DNA from 2 places in the Stenotrophomonas sp. Steno-Z1 genome. Region 2 is predicted to be linked to the other one. Evidence: predicted binding sites of a transcription regulator. Region 2 holds the regulator's gene; the other holds the start of a gene.

Region 1 (11,344 bases), on a different contig from region 2:
AGCTCGACATGCACGAAGCCTTCGCCCTCGCAGGTATCGCAGCGGCCTTGGGCCACATTGAAGGAGAACCGCCCGGCGCTGTAGCGGCGCGCCTTGGCCATCCGCGTGCCGGCGAACAGCCGACGCACGTGGTCGAACAGGCCGGTGTAGGTGGCCAGGTTGGAGCGCGGGGTGCGCCCGATCGGTTTCTGGTCGACGTTGACCAGCCGCTTGATCGCCTTGGCGCCGGCGTGCAGGCGGCCACGGGCGCGCTCGATGCTGCTGGGCACCGGCAGCTCGCTGTCCACCTCTTCCACCACCGGCTCGTCGCCGAGGTGCTCGCCGACCAGCTCCACCAATGCCTGGCTGACCAGGCTGGATTTGCCCGAACCGGACACACCGGTCACGGCGGTGAACGCCCCGAGCGGGAAGCGGGCGTCCAGGCCGTGCAGGTTGTTGCGGTGGATGCCGCGCAGTTCCAGCCAGCCCGCCGGCGTGCGCGGCGTGCGCCGTTCTCCGCGACCGGTCTCGAACAGGTATGGCGCCGTTACCGACGCCTTGACCGTGCGCAGGCCCTCGGGCGGCCCGCTGTAGAGCACCCGCCCGCCGTGCTGGCCCGCGCCGGGACCCACGTCGACCAGCCAGTCCGCGCGCCGCAGCATCTCCAGGTCGTGCTCGACCACGAACAGCGTGTTGCCACCGGCCTTGAGCTGGTCCAGCGCGCGGTACAGCGCCTCGCCATCGGCCGGGTGCAGGCCGGCAGTGGGCTCATCGAGCACGTACACCACGCCGAACAGGCTGGAACGGATCTGCGTGGCCAGGCGCAGGCGTTGCAGCTCACCGGGCGACAGTGTCGGGGTGGCGCGGTCCATCGACAGGTAGCCCAGGCCCAGGTCCTGCAGGGTGCCGATGCGCTCGACCAGGTCGTGGGCGATGCGCTGGGCGGCAATGCGCTTTTCCTCGGACAGGTCCGGCGTGCGGCGCACATCGCTGCCGCCCACATGCGAGGGCCCCCCGGCGGCCGCGCGCGCCTGCAAGGCCTTGCGGCCCGCCGCGCGGCTGCGCGTGGCCGCCGTGGTGGGCGCATCGAAGCGGCCCTCGGCGGCCGGGCGCAGCGCTTCGGCCATGGCACTGAGCGAAAGCTGCGACAACGCGCCGATATCCAGCCCGGCAAAGGTCACCGACAGCGCTTCGCGCTTGAGCCGCTTGCCGTCGCAGACCGGGCACGCGGTGCCGACCATGTAACGGGCCACGCGCTTTTTCATCATCGCGCTCTGCGTGGTGGCGAACGTGTGCAGCACGTAGCGGCGCGCACCGCTGAAGGTGCCCATGTAGCTGGGCTCTTCCTTGCGGCGCAGCGCGGCGCGGGTTTCGGCCGGGGTGAAACCGGCATACACCGGCACCACCGGCTGTTCTTCGGTGAACAGGATCCAGTCGCGCTGCTTCTTGGGCAGGTCGCGCCACGGGATGTCCACGTCGTAGCCGAGGGTGACCAGGATGTCGCGTTGGTTCTGCCCGTGCCAGGCCGGTGGCCAGGCGGCGATGGCGCGCTCGCGGATGCTCAGCGACGGGTCCGGCACCATCGACGCTTCGGTCACTTCATACACGTGGCCCAGCCCGTGACAATGGGGGCAGGCACCCTGCGGCGTGTTGGGCGAGAAGTCCTCGGCATACAACATGGGCTGCTTGGCCGGATACGTGCCGGCCCGCGAATACAGCATGCGCAGCAGGCTGGACAGCGTGGTGACGCTGCCCACGCTCGAGCGCACGCTGGCGGTGCCGCGCTGTTGCTGCAGCGCCACCGCCGGTGGCAGGCCGTCGATCGCATCCACGTCGGGCACGCCGACCTGGTCGATCAGCCGGCGCGCGTAGGGCGACAGCGATTCCAGGTAGCGCCGCTGCGCCTCGGCATACAACGTACCGAAGGCCAGCGACGACTTGCCGGAGCCGGAGATGCCCGAGAACACCACCAGTGCATCGCGCGGGATGTCCACGTCGACGTTCTTGAGGTTGTGTTCGCGGGCGCCGCGGACGCGCACGAACGCGGCCGCGGCGGCGGAAGAGGGGGCGGGCTTGCGACGAGTGCTCATCCGCGCAGGATAGTGAGCACCGACGCACGCGGCCAGTGAAGGCAGGTGAGTGCCAGGTGTACGGCAGCGGCTACACGGCCGCCAGTCGCGCCGGCGGCCGTGCTGCGGGCGTGGCCAGCACGAACGCGGCCACCGCCTCGGACAGCAGCGCGGCCTGGCGCTCCATGGCATGCGCCGAGGCCGAGGCCTCCTCCACCAGCGCCGCGTTCTGCTGGGTGCTGCCGTCCATCTGCAGCAGCGTCTGCCCGACCTGCTCGATGCCGGCGCTCTGCTGCTGCGAGGCAGCCGAGATGCTGGCCATGATCGCGCTGACCTGCTGCACGCTGCCCAGGATCTGGCCCATGGTGGCACCGGCCTGGTCTACCTGCCGGGTACCGGCGGCCACGGTGTCCACCGAGGTCTCGATCAGGCCCTTGATCTGCCGCGCGGCGTCGGCGCTGCGCTGGGCCAACAGGCGCACCTCGCCGGCCACCACCGCGAAACTGCGGCCCTGCTCGCCCGCGCGCGCCGCTTCCACCGCCGAGTTCAAGGCCAGGATGTTGGTCTGGAAGGCGATCCCGTCGATCACGCTGGTGATGTCGGCGATGCGGCGGGAAGCCTGCGCGATCTCTTCCATGCGCGCCACCACCTGGGCCACCGACGCACCGCCCTGCTGGGCGATTCCGGTGGCCTGCACCGCCAGCCGATTGGCCTGCTGGGCGGCATCGGCGTTCTGGCGCACGGTGGCGGTGAGTTCCTCCATCGAGGAGGCGGTTTCTTCCAGGTGTGCGGCCTGGCGCTCGGTGCGCCCGGCCAGGTCCTGGGTGCCGGACACGATCTCCCCGGCCGCGGCATTGATCGCCAGCGAGGCCTGCTGGATGCGGGCAACGATGTCGGTGAGCTGTTGCACGGTGGCGTTGGCGTCGTCGCGCATCTGCGCGAACACGCCATCGAACTGGCCCTGCATGCGGACCCGCAGGTCGCCCTGGGCCAACGCGGACAGCAGCGCCTGCAGCCCGGAAAGATTGCCCTGGAAGTTTTCCAGCAGGCGGTTGATGCTCACGGCCAACGTCAGCACGAAGCCCTGCTTGCCAGCCACCTCGATGCGCCCGTGCAGCTGGCCGCGCGCGGCCGCGTCGACCAGCGCGGCCACTTCGGTTTCCACCGTGGTTTCCAGCGCGCGGCTGCGCCATTCCACCGCGGCGCCCAGGCACTGCTCGTGGTCGATGATCGGGGTGACCACCAACTGGTAGCGCGTGCCGGCGTGTTCGATCTCGTGCGTGGCCGGCGCGTTGCCCCCGCCGGTTGCCTCGATCCGGGCAAAGGCCGGATGCAGTGCCGACGCGGGTCGCCCGCGCCAGTCGGCATCGGTGGTCGCCAACGCGGCCAGCAACGCACGGTTGAGCAGGGTGATGCGCCCTTCCGGGTCGATCACCATCACCCCCGTCTGGGCGCTGTCCAGGGCCTGGCGCGCACGCGCGTTGTCGCGTGCGGCGGCGCGCTCGGCATCGATCCGCTCGCGCAGGCGCTGCTGCATGTGGACCAGCCGTTGCGCGAGCTGGCCGATCTCGTCGTACGGGTTGTGCACGGTGAGCACGCTGTCCAGGCGGTCCTCGGCGATGTCCTCGGCGAAACGCAGGGTATCGGCGATCGGCCGGCGTACCGCGCGCAGCACCAACACCAGGCTGGCGATCAGCACCGCGGCCACCAGTGCCAGGGTGAGGCCGAATACCACGGTCATCGCACGTGCCTGTCCCTGTTGCCGGGCGCGTGCCGCGTCCAGCGCCAGGGTCTGTGCGCGCTGCAACCGCTGCAGCGCCGGGGCGATCTGCGCGGCGCTCTCGGCCAGGGACTGGGCCTCCACGTCCAGTCCCACCCGCGCCGCAGTGTAGGCCAACAGCGCACCTTGATACGCGTCCATGCCCGCACGCAGGGCGTCCTGGCGGGCCGCGGGCAGCGCGGCGGCCGACAACGCCAGCTCGAACGGCAGCTTGGCTTCGCTGGCGCGGTCGGTATGCGCCGAATCACCGCTGAGCAGCAACAGGGCCTCCTGGCGCCGCATCGCCTGCCAGTGTGCCGCCAGTGCCGCCGGTGCGGCGTCACCGAGCTGTGCGTCCAGTGCAGCGGCGCTGGCCTCCAGCTGCGCGCGCAACCCGTCCTCGCCACGGCCCATTTCGTCGGCGCGTTCATTGAGGGTGGCGATGCCGTCGGCAAAGGCCTGCACGCGCTCTGCCAGGCCGCGCAGCGCAGCGGCGCTGCCCGGGTCGTGCGGCGTGCGCTGCAGCGATGCCAGCGAGCGTTGCAACTGCCGTTGGGCCTGGTGCAATGCACTGCGGTCGGCATCGTCGAAGCTGATCGCATAGCGGGTCTGCAGGCGCCGCGCCTCGGCGACCTCGGTGGCCAGCGCGGCGGCCTGCGCCGCGTCCTGCTGGTGGGCGGCGAAGGTCGCTGCGGCGTGGGCGCTGTCATAGCGCGTCCAGGCGTAGACGAGGGCGACCACCAGCAGGCCGCTGCCGCAGACCACCAGCGCGGCCTTGAGCTTGCGTGCGACACTGAAGCGGCGCAGCGAGGCGGCCAGCGCGGCCAGCGGTCGGAACGAAGGGTGTTGGCCCAGGCGGGCAAGCGCAGGCAACGGGCGGCGGGGAACGACCGACATCACGTACTCCAGGCGGAAAGACGCATCGGTATCGGCCGGCCGGGCGCGGACTTTAGCGACAGGTTCAACCGGCGACCCGCGCGTGCCGCCGATGGCCCGTTGTAGCGGGCGCAGGCGACGGCACGATGACGGCGGGCGGTCTGGCGGTGCCGGCGTTCAGCCACCCGCCGCCTCGTGCCTTGACCTCAACCGTGGTTGAGCCGGCACAGTGCACGCACCTTCCCTGCGATGGCCTGCCGATGGATCCGCACGTTCTTGCCATGTACCTGTCCCGGCTCGGCATGGACGGCATGCCGACGCCCACCCTGGCCACGCTGGCCCAGCTGCAGGCACGCCACAACGCCTGTTTTCCGTTCGAAACGCTGACCACGCTGCTGCGCGATGCGGTCGCCATCGACCTGCCCAGCGTGCAGCACAAGCTGCTGCAGGAAGGGCGTGGCGGGTATTGCTACGAACTCAACGGGATGTTCCTGGCGCTGCTGCACGCCGTGGGCTTCGACGCCCGCGCGATCAGCGCGCGGGTGGTGATGGGCCAGACCACGGACACGGCGACACCCCGCACGCACATGCTGGTGCTGGTGCGCATCGAGGGGGTGGAGTACATCGCCGACGTGGGCTTTGGCGGCACTACCCCGACCGGCCCGTTGCGGCTCGACCACCGCTTTGCGCAGGCCACGCCACACGCGCGCTACCGGCTGGACCTGCAGTCACCCTATTACCTGCTGCAGGTCGAGATCGGCGGGGAATGGCGGCCGCTGTACCGGTTCGACCTGGCGGTACAGGAACCGGTCGACCATGTCCTGGGCAACTGGTACGTCTGCACGCACCCGGCCTCCTCGTTTCCCGGACAACTGCGGGCGGCGCTGGCCGGCCCGGGCTGGCGGCGTACGCTCGGTGCGGGGGTCTACAGCGTGCATCGCATCGGGCGGCCGAGCGAGCGCCGCCCGCTGGCGGACGTGCAGGACGTGCTGACGGTGCTGCGCGATGCCTTCGGGATCACCGTCCCCACCCATCCGCGCCTGCACGATGCGATCGCGGCATGGTTGCGCGGCGTGGCCTGACGGCCAGGTGCAGGCGGGTGCGGCAGGCGGCTCAGGCCAGGGGGGAGCTGGCGCCGGGGATGGCGGCGGGGAAGCGGCCACCGCAAGAACGGCCAAGCGGGCCCGTGCGTGCTCGGCTACGCTGCGGGCCTGTCCATCGACACGGAGCCGGCATGAGCGCGGCGCACAGGGCCCTGTGGTACATCGAAAGCCATCATGCCGAGCCGATCGGGCTGGCCGACGTGGCGCGGGTGGTGGGGCTGTCGCCGTTCCACCTGTCGCGGTTGTTCCAGGCTGCCACCGGCACGGCGCTGGTGCGCTACCTGCGGGGCCGTCGCCTGAGCCAGGCGGCACGCCAACTGGCCGGCGGTGCCGAGGACATCCTCAAGGTCGCGCTGGATGCGTGCTACGCCTCGCACGCCACGTTCACCCGCGCCTTCGGCGAGCAGTTCGGCCGCACGCCCGAGCACGTGCGCGCGCACGGGCTGGGCGACATCGCGCTGGTGGAGGCGATCAAGCTCGATGACGTGGTCGTGCCGTGCGCGCAGCCGCCCCGGATCCAGACGGCCGGGCCGCTGCAGGTGGCCGGGATCGGGGCGCGCCACCATGCCGCGTCGGTGGCCGGGATTCCCTCGCAGTGGCAGGCGCTGGCGCTGCAGTGCACGCATGCGGGTGCCGTCCGCTACGGCGTGTGCTGCAACAGCGATGCCGAGGGCGGCTTCGACTACATCGCCGGCATCGAGGTGGCGGACGCGTCCGCAGTGCCGCCAGGATGGCAGCGGGTGCGCATACAGGCGCAACGCTACGTGGTGGCCTGGCACGCGGGCCATATCTCCGCGATACGCTCGACCTGGTACTGGCTGTTGAACCACTACCTGCCCATGGCCGGGCTCAGCCTGGCCGACGGCCCCGAACTGGAGCGCTACGACGCGCGCTTCGACGCCACCACCGGCCACGGCGGCATGCAGATCTGGCTGCCGCTGGCCGACCCCACATCCTGCAAGGAAACGACCGCATGCGCCTGATCGTAGCGCTGCTTTGCCTGCTGCTCTGCATGACCAGCACCGCGGTGGTTGCCGCACCGCCCCCGGCACCGGTGGGGGAGCGCCATGGCGTGGCCCAGCTTGCGAGCGCCGCGGTGCGCGATGCCGGCCAGCGCGATGCGGTGCGCTACACCGTGTGGTATCCGGCCACGGCCGATGCCCGCGAGCTGCCGATCACCATCGGGCCGGCGGAGGCACCGTTGTTCGAGGTCGGCCGCGCCGCGGCCGATGCCGGCATCGCGCCCGGCCAGCTGCCCACCGTGCTGCTGTCGCACGGCAATGGCGGCAGCGCGCGGATGATGGGCTGGTTCGGCACCGCGCTGGCACGCGCCGGCTACCTGGTGATCGCCGTGGACCATCCCGGCAACAACGGCGTGGACGCGATGACGGCGGCCGGCAGCCTGCTGAGCTGGGAGCGTGCCGAGGACCTCAAGGCCGCACTGGCGGCGGTGCAGGCCGACCCGCAGCTGGGGCCGCACGTGGATGCCGGCCGGCTGGGCGTGGCCGGCTTCTCGGCCGGCGGCTTCACCGCGCTGGTCGCGGCGGGCGCGCGCGTGGACCTGGCGCAGCTGATCGCGTTCTGCCGCGCCCATCCGGACGATGGCGTGTGCCGGCCGCAGCAGGAATCGCCGGACATGACGCTGGAGGCGCGTATCGCCACCGCCGCAGCGCCCGCGCTGGCGCCTTACATGGCCGCCTCGTCCGCAGACCACCGCATCCCCGGCGTACGCGCGGTGTTCGTGATGGCGCCGGCGATCGTGCAGGCATTGACCCCGGCGCACCTGCGCGCGTTGCCGCAACCGCTGTCCATCCTGGTCGGCGATGCCGATGACGTCGCGCCGCCGGTGAGCAACGCCGAGGTGCTCGCCGCGCTGGTCCCGGAGGCCGGCCTACGGGTGCTGGCCGACGTGGGTCATTACGATTTTCTGGCGATCTGCACCCCGGCGGGCCAGCGGGCGATGCCGCCGCTGTGCAGCGGCACGGCCTCCCGCCAGGCCACCCACGCCGCTGCCATCGCGCAGGCGATCCATCTGTTCGGGGAGGCGCTGGCGCCGGTGAACGACACGCCGCCTGCGCGCTAGAGCTGGTGACCAGGTGGCCTGGCCCGCACCGGCCCGGCCGGAGCGGCCGCTGCGATCATGGGTCCTTCGGCGGCGTGCCGGTTGCTGCCGGCGTCCACGCACGCAGCAACGGCAAGGGGTCGTAGGCACCGTCGGCGCCGTAGATGCCCCAGTGCAGGTGCGGCGGCGTGCCCTTGGCGTTGCCACTGTCGCCCACGTAGCCGAGCAGCGTGCCCGCCTCCACCACCTCGCCACGTGCCAGGCCCTCGCGCCAGCCCTCCAGGTGCGCGTAGTAGTAACGCTCGCGCGCCGGGCCCAGCACCCAGACCTGGCGCCCGCCCAGCCCGCCGTCGCGGATGTCGGCCACCACCCCCGGCCCGGCGCTGCGTACCGGCGTGCCGCGCTTGGCGAAGATATCCACCCCGGCATGGGTGCGATCGCGCCCGCGTGGCGCGCCGAAGGTATCGGCGATGCGCCGGGCGGCCACCCCCTCGACCGGTACCGGCAGCGCGCTCGGCGCCGGCATCCGCGACACCGTCCACAGCGCCCGCGGCAGCTGTGCCCAGCGGCTGTTCCAGAGCATGCCCACCGCCAGGGCGCACAGGGCCAGGACGAGCAGGCGCAGCAGCCAACGGCGCAGGCCGCGCGCGGGGGACGGTGGATCGGGACGCAGATCAGGGGCCATCGTGACTCCAGCAGGCGGCGGCGGAGGGCCGCGGCTAACCACCACGAGGGTACAAAGCCACTGTGGGGCGGGCATGAAGTGATGCAGGCGGTAGCCCAGGATGGACGGGGGCTTCACGGGGAATCTGCTGAACTGCAGCTGTCGCCCGTGAATATCGACACATCATGAACACCGCATTCAAGATTTTCCTGCTGGTCGGCGCCGTGCTGTATGGGCTGCCGGGGCTGGTGTGGTGGATCAATCACCGCCGCGCCATCCGCGCCCGGCGGGATGTGCCCGCCCTGGGTGCCGACAGGTCGCCCACGTGAGCCTGACCAGCACGCAGCGCCGCATCCTGGAGGACATCAACGCCACCCGCCCGGTCTCGGACGAAGAGGCGAACTGGGCGGTGACCGCCGGCTATGCCGCGCAGGCCGAGGATGGCGATATCGATCTCACCCAGGAAGGCCGCCGCCAGGTAGATTCCAGCCAGTTGCAGCGCTGAGGTCCGGCGCGGGCGCGTTGGTAGCATGCCCGCTGCACTCCTACCCGCCCTACCCGTGCCCGTTCCCCACCCGATCCCGCTGCCCGATCCGCCGCCGGCCCTGTCGCGCGCGCAGCGCCTGAAGGCACGCACCGACCAGGCCCATCGCCGCGTGGACGAGCGCATCCTGGGCCTGGGCATCTTCGACAGCCGCGCTGCGTTTGCACGCTTCGTCCGCGTGCAGCATCGCCTGCATGCCGATGTGCAGGGCCTGTACGCGTGCCTCGTGCTGTTGCGGCAGCTGCCGAGCCTGGCGGGACGGCAGCGGCTGTCGCTGATCGAACGCGACCTGTCCGACCTGGACGTGCCCGTCCCCGGCCCTTCTGCCGCGACGCCGGACCTCGGCACGCTCGCCCATCGCCTGGGCTGGCTGTACGTGGTGGAGGGCTCAGCGCTCGGTGACGCGGTGCTGCTGAAGATGGCCGCCCGGCTGGGCCTGCACCAGGATTTCGGCGCGCGCCACCTGGCCCCCGCAGCACAAGGGGTTGCCGCGACATGGCGACGCTTCGCCGCCGAACTGGACGCCATCGTGCTTGAGCCGCCGCAGGAAACCGCCGTGCTGCAGGGCGCGGAGGACGCGTTCGCCCGCGTGGTTCACCACGTCGAGGCCGAATTCCGCTGACGCCACCGTCGTCACGCCGCCGCCCAGGCGCGCCCGTTCGTCACCGGTAGCCGCCCCTCAGTATGCCAAGCTATGGGGCTGTTCCACGCCGCATCGGCGTAGGCGCTGCCGCCGGGCCTTGCCTCCGCGGTCTCGCCGGAGCGGTTCTGTTACGAAGGCAATGGGTGGAGTCAACAGCATGTCATCACGCAATTCCAGCCACATCCCCCTGGATCTGAGCAGTTGTGCCAGCGAGCCGATACGCACGCCGGGCGCCATCCAGCCCTACGGGATGATCCTCGTGCTGGAGCACGGCAGCCTGACGGTGAAGGCGCGCGCGATCGCACGCGCGGCGGTGCTGGAGGCATACGGCGATCCGCTGGGGCATCCGATCGACCGCGTACTCGGCGGTGCGCTGGCGCACTGCCGCCCCCTGCTGGACGCGATGGCCGCCGGAACCACGCAGTTCCTGGGCGCGCAGGCCATCGGCGCCCACGGCGTCCACCAGGTGCTGGCGCACCGCGTTGGCGAAGACGTCATCGTCGAGCTGGAGGAGCCCGTGGCGGGCGAACCGGGCTCGCTGGAAGACCTGTACCCGTCGATCCGCCGCTTCATGGAGGCGATCGAACGCGCGCCCACCCTCGCCGAGCTGTGCGACATCGCCGCGACGCATATCCGCCAGCTCACCGGGCTGGACCGCGTGCTGGTGTACCGGTTCGACGAGGACTGGAACGGCGCGGTGGTGGCCGAGGACCGCAACGACGTGCTGCCCAGCTACCTGGACCTGCGCTTCCCCGAGTCGGACATCCCGGCGCAGGCGCGCGAGCTTTATCGCCAGAACCGCGTCCGGCTGATCGCCGACAACAACTACCAGCCGGTGCCGTTGGTGCGTGCCGCAGGCGACGCCGCCGCGCCGCCCACCGACCTGAGCCCGGTGTCGCTGCGCAGCGTCTCGCCGGTGCACCTGCAGTACATGCGCAACATGGGGACCGGCGCCTCGATGTCGGTGTCGCTGCTGCGCGAAGGCCAGCTGTGGGGGCTGATTTCCTGCCACAACCAGCAGCCACGGCGGGTGCCGTACCACGTCCGCACCGCGTGCGAGTTCATCGGGCAGATCCTGTCCCTGCAGATCGCGCTGAAAGAGCGCGCGCTGGGCGTGGAGCAGCGCATCGCCCGCCGCGCCATCCAGGTGCGCCTGCTGGCGCGCATGGCCGGCGACCAGGATTTCATGGCGGCCCTGGGCCGCGACCGGCACAGCCTCCTGGCACTGACCGAATCGGCCGGCGCGGCGATCGTGCACCGTGGCGAATGCATCCTGCATGGCGAGTGCCCCAGCCAGCCTCAGGTGATGCAGCTGGTGCAATGGCTGGCCGCCCAGCAGCACGAGGGCGACCTGTTCTTCACCGAGCGCCTGCCCTCGCTATGGCGGGAGGCCGACGCCTTCGCCGACGTGGCCAGCGGCGTGCTGGCCATTTCCATCTCGCAGGTGCACGACAGCTTCGTGCTGTGGTTCCGCCCGGAAGTGGTGCGCACCGTGCGCTGGGGGGGCGACCCGCGCAAGGAGGCCACCGGCATGCTCACCCCGCGGACCTCGTTCGAAGGGTGGAAGGAAACGGTGCGCCGGCAATCGCTGCCTTGGAACGCCGTCGACCGCGACGCCGCGCTGGAACTGCGCGCGGCCATCGTG
Region 2 (11,344 bases):
TTGCCCGCGAACTGGCCATCGGCGTGTCGATCGGCTTCCTGCTGCGACTGGTATTCGAGGCCGGCGCGATGGCCGGCGAGCTGGTCGCCCAGGGCACCGGCCTGGCCTTCGCGCAGATGAGCGACCCGCTGCGCGGCGGCAGTTCCGGCGTGATCGGACAGTGGTTCTACCTGCTGTTCGGCCTGCTGTTCTTCACCAGCAATGGCCACCTCGCGTTGATTTCGCTGCTGATGGACAGTTACAAGGCCGTGCCGATCGGCACCTCGCTGCCCGACATCAACGCGTTTCTGAGTGCCGCGCCGACGTTTGCCCTGCAGGTATTCCGTGGCGCGCTGGGGCTGGCGCTGCCGCTCACCGTGGCGATGCTGGCGATCAACCTGGCCTTCGGCGTGCTGGCACGCGCGGCGCCGGCGTTGAACCCGATCCAGCTCGGCCTGCCGGTGGCGTTGCTGCTGGGCCTGTTCCTGCTCACCGTGCTGGCCGGGGAAATGGGACCGCCGGTACAGCGCCTGTTCGATGCCGCCTTCCAGGCCGCCGACGGCGTGACCCATTGATTCACGCAGCCCTCACGAAATAATGCGTCGCGACACTTGCGATCCCCCCCATCGTTGGCGGTAGGCTGTCGCTACCGCCCGCGGTTGCCGGGCCGGGAGCCGCGCACGCCGGGGAAAGGCACGCGCGGCCTGCATGCCATAACGCCATTGCAGATATGCTGACCAAGGAGAGTCATCGATGCTCGACGGCAGCTACACACCGTGGTTGGTCGTGGTTTCGCTGCTGGTCGCCATGCTCGCCTCGTTCACGGCGCTGGACATGGCCAATCGCATCACCACCGCGCCCAGCACGCGGCTGAGCCTGGTGTGGCTGCTCGGCGGTGGCTGCGCGATGGGGCTGGGCATCTGGTCGATGCACTTCATCGGCATGCTCGCCTTCCGCCTGCCGATCCCCCTGGGCTACGACCTGGCTTGGACCGCGATCTCGCTGCTGGCCGCCCTGGCCTCCTCCATCTTCGCGTTGTGGCTGGTGTCGCGCCCCACCCTGCCGCACACCCGCCTGGCGCTGGGCGCGCTGCTGATGGGCAGCGGCATCGCCTCGATGCACTACCTGGGCATGGCGGCGATGCGCATGCAGCCGGGTATCGAGTACGACCCGGCGTGGCTGGCGGTTTCGCTGCTGATCGCCTTCGCCGCATCCTGGAGCGCGCTGTTCGTGGCCTTCCGCCTGCGCCTCAGCCAACGCCGCCTGCGCCACCGGCTGCTGCCGGCGGTGCTGCTGGGCTCGGCCATCGTGGGCATGCACTACACCGGCATGGCCGCCGCCCGCTTCCAGGCCGGCAGCATCTGCGGGGCGGCGGCGGGCGACGGGCTGCAGACCCAGTGGCTGGCGGCGATCGTGCTGGTGTTGACCACCGCCATCCTGGCCGTGGTGTTGATCGTGTCCTGGCTGGACCAGCGCATGCAGGCGCAGCTGCTGCGCATCCGCAACGACATCCTGCGCAGTTCGCTGGACGATGCGCAGCAGGAACTGACCCAGGCCGCCCTGCACGACCCGCTGACCCGCCTGCCCAACCGCCTGCTGCTGCAACAGCGCATCGAGAACGCCCTGGCCGAAGCGGAGCAGCGCGGCAGCCGGTTCGCGGTGATGTTCATGGACCTGGACGGCTTCAAGCAGGTCAACGACGCCTACGGCCACCAGACCGGCGATGCGCTGCTGGTGGCGGTCGCCGAGCGCACCCGGCACCTGCTGCGCCCGTCCGACGTGCTGGCCCGGTTGGGGGGCGACGAGTTCGTGCTGGTGGTGCGCATCGACAACGACGAGGACATCGCCACCCTGGCCAGCCGCATCCTGCAGGCGATCGGCGGCGGCCCGTTGCTGCCCGACCACGACCTGCAGGTCACCGCCAGCGTCGGCATCGCGATCTGCCCCGACCACGCCGCCAGCGAGCGCCAGTTGATGGCCTTCGCCGACGCGGCGATGTACCAGGCCAAGGAGGCCGGCCGCAACGCCTACGCGGTGTTCGCCGACTGGATGAACGACAGCGCCGAACAGCAGTTCCAGCTCCTGGCCGACCTGCGCCGCGCCATCGGCACCGAGCAGTTGTTCCTGCACTACCAGCCAAAGATCCGCGTCGCCGGCCAGGGCGTCAGCGGTGCCGAAGCGCTGATCCGCTGGCACCATCCGCAGCAGGGCCTGATTCCACCGGACCGCTTCATCCGCCTGGCCGAACGCAGCGGCGTGATCAACGAGATCGGCCGCTGGGCGCTGGACGAGGCCTGCCGCCAGCTGCGCCAGTGGCAGGACGCCGGGCATGACAGCTGGACGGTGTCGGTGAACCTCTCGCCGATCCAGTTCAGCTCCCCCCACCTGCTGCAGGAGGTGCGCCAGGTCCTGCAGACCCATCGCCTGGAGCCACGGCGGCTGGTGCTGGAGATCACCGAAAGCACGGTGATGCGCGACACCGATGCCAGCCTCAGGCTGTTGCAGGCGATGGCCAGCCTGGGCGTGGGCATCTCCATCGATGATTTCGGCACCGGCTATTCCAGCCTGCTGTACCTCAAGCGCCTGCCCGCCACCGAGATCAAGATCGACCACGCGTTCGTGCGCGACCTGGAAAACAGCTCCGAAGACGTGGTGATCATCTCGGCGATCGTCGCCCTGGGCCACGCGCTGGATATGGACATCGTGGCCGAAGGCGTGGAAACCGCCGGGCAGCGCGCCTACCTGGAGCGGCTGGGCTGCGACTACCTGCAGGGTTACCTGCTGGGCCGCCCGGTGGACGCACAGCGCTTCATGCAACTGCACGACCACCCGCGGCCGCGGGTGGAGGTGGCGGCCGGCTATACCGGCAGCGCCAGCCGCCGGTAGGGTCGCGCCCCGGCCGACCGCCGACCGCCGACCGCCGGCGAACGTCCGGCGCCCCGTCACGGAACGGTTCTTGCACCACCCTGGGTACCCCCCCGTGTCGTGCAGCCCATGTCCGAGAACGAACAAGCCGGCGAAAAAACCGAACAACCGACCGAAAAACGCCTGCGCGATGCCCGCGAGCAGGGCAACATCCCGCGCTCGCGGGAGTTGGCCACGGCGGCGGTGTTCGGCTCCGGCGTGCTGGCGTTGATGGCCTACTCGGGCAGCATCAGCAGCGGCGCCAAGGCCTGGATGACGCTGGCGCTCAGCCCCGAACCGGGCCTGCGCATGCATCCGCAGGCGCTGTTCGGGCACTTCGGCCAGCTGCTGCTGCAGCTGCTGCTGGCGATGTGGCCGCTGGTGCTCATCTGCCTGCTGGCCAGTTTCCTGGCGCCGGTGGTGATGGGCGGGTTGCGCTGGTCCAACAAGTCGCTGGTGCCCGATTTCACCCGGCTCAGCCCGATGGCCGGCATGAAGCGCCTGTACGGCCCGGAGGCGATCGCCGAATTCACCAAGTCGCTGCTGCGCATCGCCTTCGTCGGCACCGCCGCCGGGCTGGTGGTCTGGCACGGCATCCGGCCGCTGCGCGACCTGCTCAACCAGCCGCTGGAAGCGGCCATGGTGCATGGCCTGGGCTTCACCCTGAAGCTGATGCTGGCCACCGGCGGGGCAATGATGCTGCTGGCCGCCATCGATGCGCCGTACCAGCGCTGGAACTGGATGCGCAAGCTGAAGATGACCCGTGAAGAGCTGCGCCGGGAAATGAAGGAAAGCGAGGGCAGCCCCGAGGTGAAGGGCCGCATCCGCCAGCTGCAGCAGCAGCTGTCCAACCGCCGGATGATGGAAGCGGTGCCCACCGCCGACGTGGTGGTGGTCAACCCCACCCACTACGCGGTGGCCCTCAAGTACGAGGGCGGCAAGATGGGCGCCCCCACCGTGGTGGCCCTGGGCGTGGACGAAACCGCCCTGCGCATCCGTGAAGTGGCCGACGGCAACAAGGTCGCCATCGTCTCCGCCCCGCCTTTGGCACGCGCCTTGTATCGGGAAGGTCAACTTGGAAAGGAAATTCCCGTGAGACTGTATTCGGCCGTGGCCCAGGTTCTGTCCTACGTGTACCAGCTGCGCACCTGGCGCGGCGGGCCGATGCCGGCTGCGCCCAGCATCGATGTGGATGAGTTCGGCACGGGAGGCCGCCCGTGAGCGCCCAGCCCGCCGGTGCCGGCATGAACGCACGCAAGGCCCTGGACATGATCCGCAACGGCCTGGGCGCCCCGCTGATCGTGCTGGCGCTGCTGGCCATGGTGGTGGTGCCGCTGGCCGCCCCGGTGCTGGATGCGCTGTTCACCTTCAATATCGCCATCTCGCTGATGGTGCTGCTGGCGGTGGTGTACGTGAAGCGCCCGCTGGACTTCACCATCTTCCCGATCGTGCTGCTGATCACCACCATGCTGCGGCTGGCGCTGAACGTGGCCTCCACCCGCGTGATCCTGCTCAACGGCCAGAACGGCCACGAGGCGGCCGGCAAGGTGATCGCCGCGTTCGGCGAGTTCGTGATCGGCGGCAACTACGCCGTCGGTATCGTGGTGTTCGCGATCCTGACCATCATCAACTTCGTGGTCATCACCAAGGGTGCCGGGCGCGTGTCGGAAGTGACCGCCCGCTTCATCCTCGATGCCATGCCCGGCAAGCAGATGGCCATCGATGCCGACCTCAACGCCGGTTTGCTGACGCGTGAGGAGGCCAAGGCCCGGCGCGAAGAAGTGCGCGAGGAAGCGGACTTCTACGGTGCGATGGACGGTGCCAGCAAGTTCATCCGCGGCGACGCCATCGCCGGCATCCTGATCCTGTTCATCAACCTGCTGGGCGGCCTGGCCGTGGGCGTGCTCCAGCACGGCATGCCGTTCGGCGAAGCCGCCGCGACCTACACCCTGCTGTCCATCGGTGACGGCCTGGTGGCGCAGCTGCCCGCCCTGCTGGTGTCCTCGGCGGTGGCCATGCTGGTCACCCGCGCCTCGCGCTCGCAGGACATGGCCCAGGCCATGATGGGCCAGGTGTTCGGCCAGTACCGTGCGCTGACCATCGCCGCGGCGATCATGGGCGTGGTCGGCCTGGTCCCGGGCATGCCCAACGTCGCCTTCTTGACGCTGGCCGCCATCCTCGGCTTCGTGGCCTGGAAGGCCTGGAAGAAGAGCACCGCCGCAGAGCGCGTCGCCGAGACCCCGGCCGCCGGCCGCGGCGAAACCCTGGGCCTGCCCGGCGCGGCGCCCTCGCCCACCGCCGAGCTGACCTGGGACGAACTGCGCCCGGTCGACCCGCTGGGCCTGGAAGTGGGCTACCGGCTCATCCCGCTGGTGGACAAGAACCAGGGCGGCGAATTGATGGCGCGGATCAAGGGCGTGCGCCGCAAGCTCACCCACGACATCGGCTTCCTGATTCCCTCGGTGCACATCCGCGACAACCTGGAACTGCCGGCCAGCGGCTACCGCCTGCTGATCCACGGCGTGCCGGTGGCCACCGCCGACATCCACCCCGACCGCGAACTCGCGCTCGACCCGGGCAGCGCCCTGGGCACACTGGACGGCATCGCCGGCAAGGACCCCGCCTTCGGCCTGGACGCCACCTGGATCCAGCCGCACCAGCGCGCGCACGCCGAATCGATGGGCTACACCGTGGTCGACCCGGCTACGGTGGTGGCCACCCACCTGTCGCACCTGATCCGCGAACACGCCCCCGAGCTGCTCGGCCACGAAGAAGTGCAGCAGTTGCTGGCCAACCTGGCCAAGAGCGCGCCCAAGCTGGTCGAAGACCTCACGCCCAAGTCGCTGCCGCTGTCGGCGGTGGTGCGGGTGCTGCAGAACCTGCTGATCGAGCGCATTCCGATCCGCCAGCTGCGCAAGATCGTCGAGTCGCTGGTCGAGAACGCGCCCAACAGCCAGGACCCCTCGGTGCTGACCGCGGCGGTGCGCAACGCGCTGGGCCGTTTCATCGTGCAGGAGATCGCCGGGATGTCGGCGGAGCTGCCGGTGTTCACCCTCAACCCACAACTGGAACGCGTCTTGCAGGAGTCCACGCAGGGCAACGGCGCCGCGCTGGAACCCGGACTCGCCGAGCGACTGCATCAAAGCCTGGCCGAATGCGTCGGCAAGCAGGAAGCGAAGAACGAGCCGGCGGTCGTGCTGGTACCAGGCCCGGTGCGTGCCGCGCTGGCACGGCTGGTGCGCCACAGCGTCCCCTCGCTGTCGGTGCTGGCCTACAGCGAGGTACCCGAGGACAAACGGTTGAAGCTGGTCGGCACGATCAGCTGACGCCGGAACCCCGACGGTGATGCGCCAGAAAACAGACACACCCCCATTCGATATCAACGCAGCAGGACATAAAGGGAAACCCGGACCGTGCAGACCACCGACAACCAGCGCTTCCCTTCCACCACCCCGCCGCCCCAGTCCCGGTACCACAGCATGAAAATCAAACGCTTCGTCGCCTCCGATATGCGCTCGGCCATGAACCTGGTACGCAAGGAACACGGTCCTGATGCGGTGATCCTGTCCAACCGGCGGATCGAGGAAGGCGTGGAGATCGTGGCCGCGGCGAACTATGACGAAGGCGCCGTGCAGCGTGCCCTGGAAGCGGCCCGCAAGGATGTGGCGCCGGCGCCGGCACCGCGACCGCGCAATGCCGCCGATGCGGTGATCGCCGCGGTGACCCGCCGCAAGCCCGTCGCCGCCGCCGAGCCGGTGGCCGCCACCACCTCCGCCGTGGCCGCGCTGGCCCGCGCCGCGGTCGGCGCGACCGGTCGCACCCTGGATTCGGCCAACGAAATCGTGCCGCCGCGCGGCAGCACCGGCTTTGCCGCCACCCTGGCGCAGGCCGTCGCCCCGTCGCTGCGCGCTGCCGCACTGCCGGAGCAGATCTTCGCCCCGTTCAACGTCGAACAGGCCGCGGCCGCCTCCCCGGCGCCGGTGGAGACGCTGGCCGCGATCGTCGAGGCTGCACCGGTCGCCGCACCGGCACCGGCACCGATCAACCGCGCGCGCTTCATCATCGACCCGCCGCTGGACGACGAACCGCACTTCCAGATGCACGTGCCTGCGGCACAGGTGGCGATGCCGCCGCTGCCGGTGAGCGTCACCGTGCCGGCGATCCCGGCCCCGGCCCCGGCCATGGTCGCCGCACCGGCACCGGTGCAGGCCGCCGTGCCGGCCCCGATGGCATTCGAGCCGCGCCTGGACGCGCCGGCCATGGTCCAGGAACAGGTTGGCAGCGCGCCGGTCGCAACCGCGCCGGTGGCCCTGCCGGCCCCCGCCGAACCGGCCCAGGTCCAGGCCCAGCCGCTGCCCGCCGCCGAGCTGGTGGTGGTGCCGCGCGATGACGAAGAACTGCGCCAGCTGCGCCATGAAGTGGCCGGCATGCGCCAGGTGATCGAACGCGAGATGCACCGCTTCACCGACGAACGCCTGCGCGGCTCGCCGGTGCGTGCCGCCGCCCTGGACCTGATGGACGAATACGGCTTCGACGCCGGCATCAGCCGCGACGTGGCCATGCAGATCCCGCTGGACACCGAAGCTCACCGCGGCCGCGGGCTGATGCTCGGCCTGCTGTCCAAGAAGCTGCCGATCGCCCCGGTCGACCCGCTGGAATCGGGCGGCATCATCGCCCTGGTCGGCCCGACCGGCGCCGGCAAGACCACCACCATCGCCAAGCTGGCCTCGCGCTTCGCCGAGAAGCACGCCGCCCGCGACGTGGCCCTGGTCACCACCGACACCGGCCGCATCGGCGCCCGCGAGCAGCTCTACGGCTTTGGCCGCCAGCTCGGCATCGCGGTGCACGAGGCCAACAGCGGCAGCGACCTCAACCAGCTGCTGGAGCGCCTGCAGGACTACAAGCTGGTGCTGATCGACACCGCCGGGCTGGGCCCGCGCGACCGCGCCCTGGCTGCCCAGCTGCACTGGCTGCGCGCCGCCCAGCAGATCCGCACCCTGCTGGTGCTGCCGGCCAACACCAGCTTTGGCGACATGGACGAAGTGGTCCGCCGCTTCAGCGCCGCCAACCCGCAGGGCGTGGTGCTGAGCAAGCTGGACGAAACCGGCCGCTTCGGTACCGCCCTGTCGGTGGCCGTGGACCACCGCCTGCCGATCACCTGGGTCACCGATGGCCAGGACGTTCCCGAAGACCTGCACCGGGCCAGTGCGGCCAATCTTGTACTTCGCCTTGAAGATTTGCGCCGCGCGGCCGATATGCCCTGCAACCCGGAGTTGAACCATGCCGTCGCGTGAGTATGCCAAGCTGACCAAGACCTTCCCGCTGTCGGCCACCCGCAGCCAGCCGCTGGGCCCTGTGCGCACCATCGCCGTCACCGGCGGCAAGGGCGGCGTGGGCAAGACCAACGTGTCGGCCAACCTGGCCGTGGCGCTCGCCGACATGGGCAAGCGCACGCTGCTGCTGGACGCCGATCTCGGGCTGGCCAACATCGACGTGATCCTGGGCCTGCAGCCCAAGGTGACCCTGGCCGACCTGGTAGCCGGGCGCTGCACCCTGGAAGAAGTGATCCTCGAAGGCCCGGGCGGCGTGCTGGTGGTGCCGGCCGCGTCCGGCCGCCGCCACATGGCCGAGCTGCAGCCGGCCGAGCACGTGGGCCTGGTCAACGTGTTCTCCGAACTGGAGCGTGAGCTGGACTTCATGGTGGTGGACACCGCCGCCGGCATCACCGACGGCGTGCTGACCTTCTGCCAGGCCGCGCAGGACACCGTGGTAGTGGTCTGCGACGAGCCGGCCTCGATCACCGACGCCTACGCGCTGATCAAGGTGCTCTCGCGCGAGCGCGGCGTGGACCGTATCCAGGTGGTGGCCAACATGGTCCGCGACCCCAACGAAGGCCGCGTGCTCTACGAAAAGCTGACCCGGGTCTGCGAGAAGTTCCTCGCTGATGTCTCGCTCAACTACCTGGGCTGCGTGCCGCAGGACGACTGGCTGCGCCTGTCGGTGCAGCGCCAGCAGCCGGTGGTCAAGGCCTACCCGTCCAGCCCGGCCGCGCAGGCGATCACCGAGATCGCCCGCCGCACCGCCCGCTGGCAGGCACCGACCGAGCCGCGAGGCGGGGTCGAATTCTTCCTGGAACGCATCCTCAAGCAACGCGGGGTGACCGCATGAAAGGCGCCGCACAATACAAAGAGGTGCAACGCACGGCCGCCAACGAGTGCATCGCACAGCACTCCGACCTGGTCCGGCGGATCGCCCACCACCTGGCCGCCCGGTTGCCGGCGAGCGTGGAAGTGGATGACCTGATCCAGGCCGGCATGATGGGCCTGATCGAGGCCTCGCGCAGCTACGACGCCGACCAGGGCGCCTCGTTCGAAACCTATGCCTCGATCCGCATCCGCGGCTCGATGATCGACGAGATCCGCCGCGGCGACTGGGTGCCGCGTTCGGTGCACCGCCGCGCCCGCGACGCCGCCTCCACCATCCGCCGCCTGGAGCAGAGCACCGGCCGTGCCGCCAGCGCCACCGAAGTGGCCGCGGCGATGGACATGCCCCTGCCGGACTACCTGCGGCTGATGGAAGACGCCGCGCGCGGCCAGGTGCTGAGCCTGGAGTCGCGGATCGAAGACCAGGGCGAGCTGGATACCGTCGCCCAGGGTGGTCCGACCCCGCAGCAGGTGCTTGAGCGCGGCGAATTCGGCCGCGAGCTGGGCAATGCGATCGGGCTGCTCCCCGAGCGCGAGCAGCTGGTGCTGTCGCTGTACTACGAGCAGGAACTGAATCTGAAGGAGATCGGCGCGGTACTCGGTGTCAGCGAGTCGCGCGTCTGCCAGATCCACGGCCAGGCGGTCCTGCGCCTGCGTGGCCGACTGAAGATCTTCGAGGCGGCCGACGCCGGCCTCGAGAACCATTGATACCGAGGAAAGTGCTTTGAACAAGAACATGCGTATCCTGATCGTCGACGATTTCTCGACCATGCGTCGTATCGTCAAGAACCTGCTGGGCGATCTGGGCTTCACCAATACGGCCGAAGCCGAGGACGGGCATGCCGCGCTGTCTCTGTTGCAGAGCCAGTCGTTCGATTTCGTGGTCACCGACTGGAACATGCCGGTGATGACCGGGATCGACCTGCTCAAGGCGATCCGCGCCGACGCCAAGCTGAAGACGTTGCCGGTGCTGATGGTGACCGCCGAAGCCAAGCGCGAGCAGATCATCGAAGCGGCCCAGTCCGGCGTCAACGGCTACATCATCAAGCCGTTCACCGCCCAGACCCTGGAAGAAAAGCTCGGCAAGATCTTCGAACGCCTGGCGGCGAGCGCCTGATGGAAACCCTCCGCGACAAATCGGCGCTGGTGCAGCGCCTGCAGGATGCCCTGGCCGCGCTGGAAAGCGGCGACGAAGCCGGCTGGCGGCGGGAAATCGACGCGCTGGCCGCGTTGCGTACCCAGCCGATGATGGCCGGGCTGAACCGGCTCGCCCGCGAGTTGGGCCAGGCGTTGGGCGAACTGCCCAGCCTGCCCAGCGAGGCCGGCGAACTGGACGATGCCTGCGCACGCCTGGACCACGTGGTGGCGATGACCGAGCAGGCCACCCACCGCACCCTGGACCTGGCCGAGGAATGCCGCACGCTCACCGAGCAGCTGCGCGCCAATGGCTTGACGGCCGACCAGGACCAGCAGCTGGACCGGATCCGCCACAACCTCACCGAGATCGCGCTCACCCAGAGCTACCAGGACCTGACCGGGCAGATCATCCGCCGCGTGGTGGGCATCGTGCGCCGCGTGCACGAGGGCTTCGGCGCGCTCGGCCTGCCGCCGCAGGACGACAGCGCGCACAAGCGCGACAACGGCCTGGCCGGCCCGGCCGTGAACGGTCTGGATCGCCACCAGGTGTCACAGGTCGACGCTGACGACCTGCTTTCCGATTTGGGGCTGTAACACCATGAGCGCTGTTCCAGACGATATTGCCGCCGATTTCATCCTCGAGGCCCAGGAAATCCTGGATCGCCTCGGCGAACAGCTGGTGTCGCTGGAGCAGTCGCCCCAGGACAGCGACCAGCTCAACGCGGTGTTCCGCGGCTTCCACACCCTCAAGGGCGGTGCCGGGTTCCTCGGCATCCAGGCGATGGTCGAACTGTGCCACGCCGCCGAGGAAACCCTGGGCATGGCGCGGTCGGGCAAGGCGGTGCTGCAGGCCCATCACTTCGATGCGGCCCAGCAATCGCTGGACTACCTGCAGTCGATGCTCGATTCGGTCTCGGCCGGCACCGAGCCCGGCTATGCCCCGCCGGAGCTGATCGCGCAGTTCGACGTCAACGGGCCGGCCACGCCGGCGCCGGTGGCCGCCGCTGCGGCGGCACCGACCAGCGGCGAGTTGATCACCGACGACGAGTTCGAGGCTTTGCTCGACACGTTGCACGGTGGCGCCGCGCCCACCGCCGTGGCGCCGGCGAACAAGGCCAATG

Evidence for each region. The regulator FliA, encoded in region 2, starts transcription of late flagellar genes. The targets are predictions, from matches to a motif close to TAAAGTTTNNCNNNCNNNGGCCGATAA.
Region 1: a site for FliA is predicted at 4,733-4,759, ahead of AC06FD_RS13095 (methyl-accepting chemotaxis protein). Genes of this name have one in related genera too.

What each region holds. Positions count from the first base shown of each region.
Region 1 covers NZ_JBWJPB010000004.1:145,630-156,973, forward strand. Annotated here, with positions in the region: gene AC06FD_RS13090 (excinuclease ABC subunit UvrA) at 1-2,069, opposite strand, end outside; gene AC06FD_RS13095 (methyl-accepting chemotaxis protein) at 2,140-4,704, opposite strand; gene AC06FD_RS13100 (arylamine N-acetyltransferase family protein) at 4,965-5,765, shown strand; gene AC06FD_RS13105 (AraC family transcriptional regulator) at 5,918-6,769, shown strand; gene AC06FD_RS13110 (alpha/beta hydrolase family protein) at 6,760-7,869, shown strand; gene AC06FD_RS13115 (M23 family metallopeptidase) at 7,925-8,533, opposite strand; gene AC06FD_RS13120 (hypothetical protein) at 8,698-8,841, shown strand; gene AC06FD_RS13125 (hypothetical protein) at 8,838-9,017, shown strand; gene AC06FD_RS13130 (biliverdin-producing heme oxygenase) at 9,073-9,678, shown strand; gene AC06FD_RS13135 (ATP-binding protein) at 9,857-11,344, shown strand, end outside.
Region 2 covers NZ_JBWJPB010000007.1:18,897-30,240, forward strand. Annotated here, with positions in the region: gene fliR (flagellar biosynthetic protein FliR) at 1-554, shown strand, start outside; gene AC06FD_RS16135 (putative bifunctional diguanylate cyclase/phosphodiesterase) at 733-2,865, shown strand; gene flhB (flagellar biosynthesis protein FlhB) at 2,974-4,104, shown strand; gene flhA (flagellar biosynthesis protein FlhA) at 4,128-6,209, shown strand; gene flhF (flagellar biosynthesis protein FlhF) at 6,363-8,177, shown strand; gene AC06FD_RS16155 (MinD/ParA family ATP-binding protein) at 8,164-9,051, shown strand; gene AC06FD_RS16160 (RNA polymerase sigma factor FliA) at 9,048-9,794, shown strand; gene cheY (chemotaxis response regulator CheY) at 9,811-10,203, shown strand; gene AC06FD_RS16170 (protein phosphatase CheZ) at 10,203-10,817, shown strand; gene AC06FD_RS16175 (chemotaxis protein CheA) at 10,822-11,344, shown strand, end outside.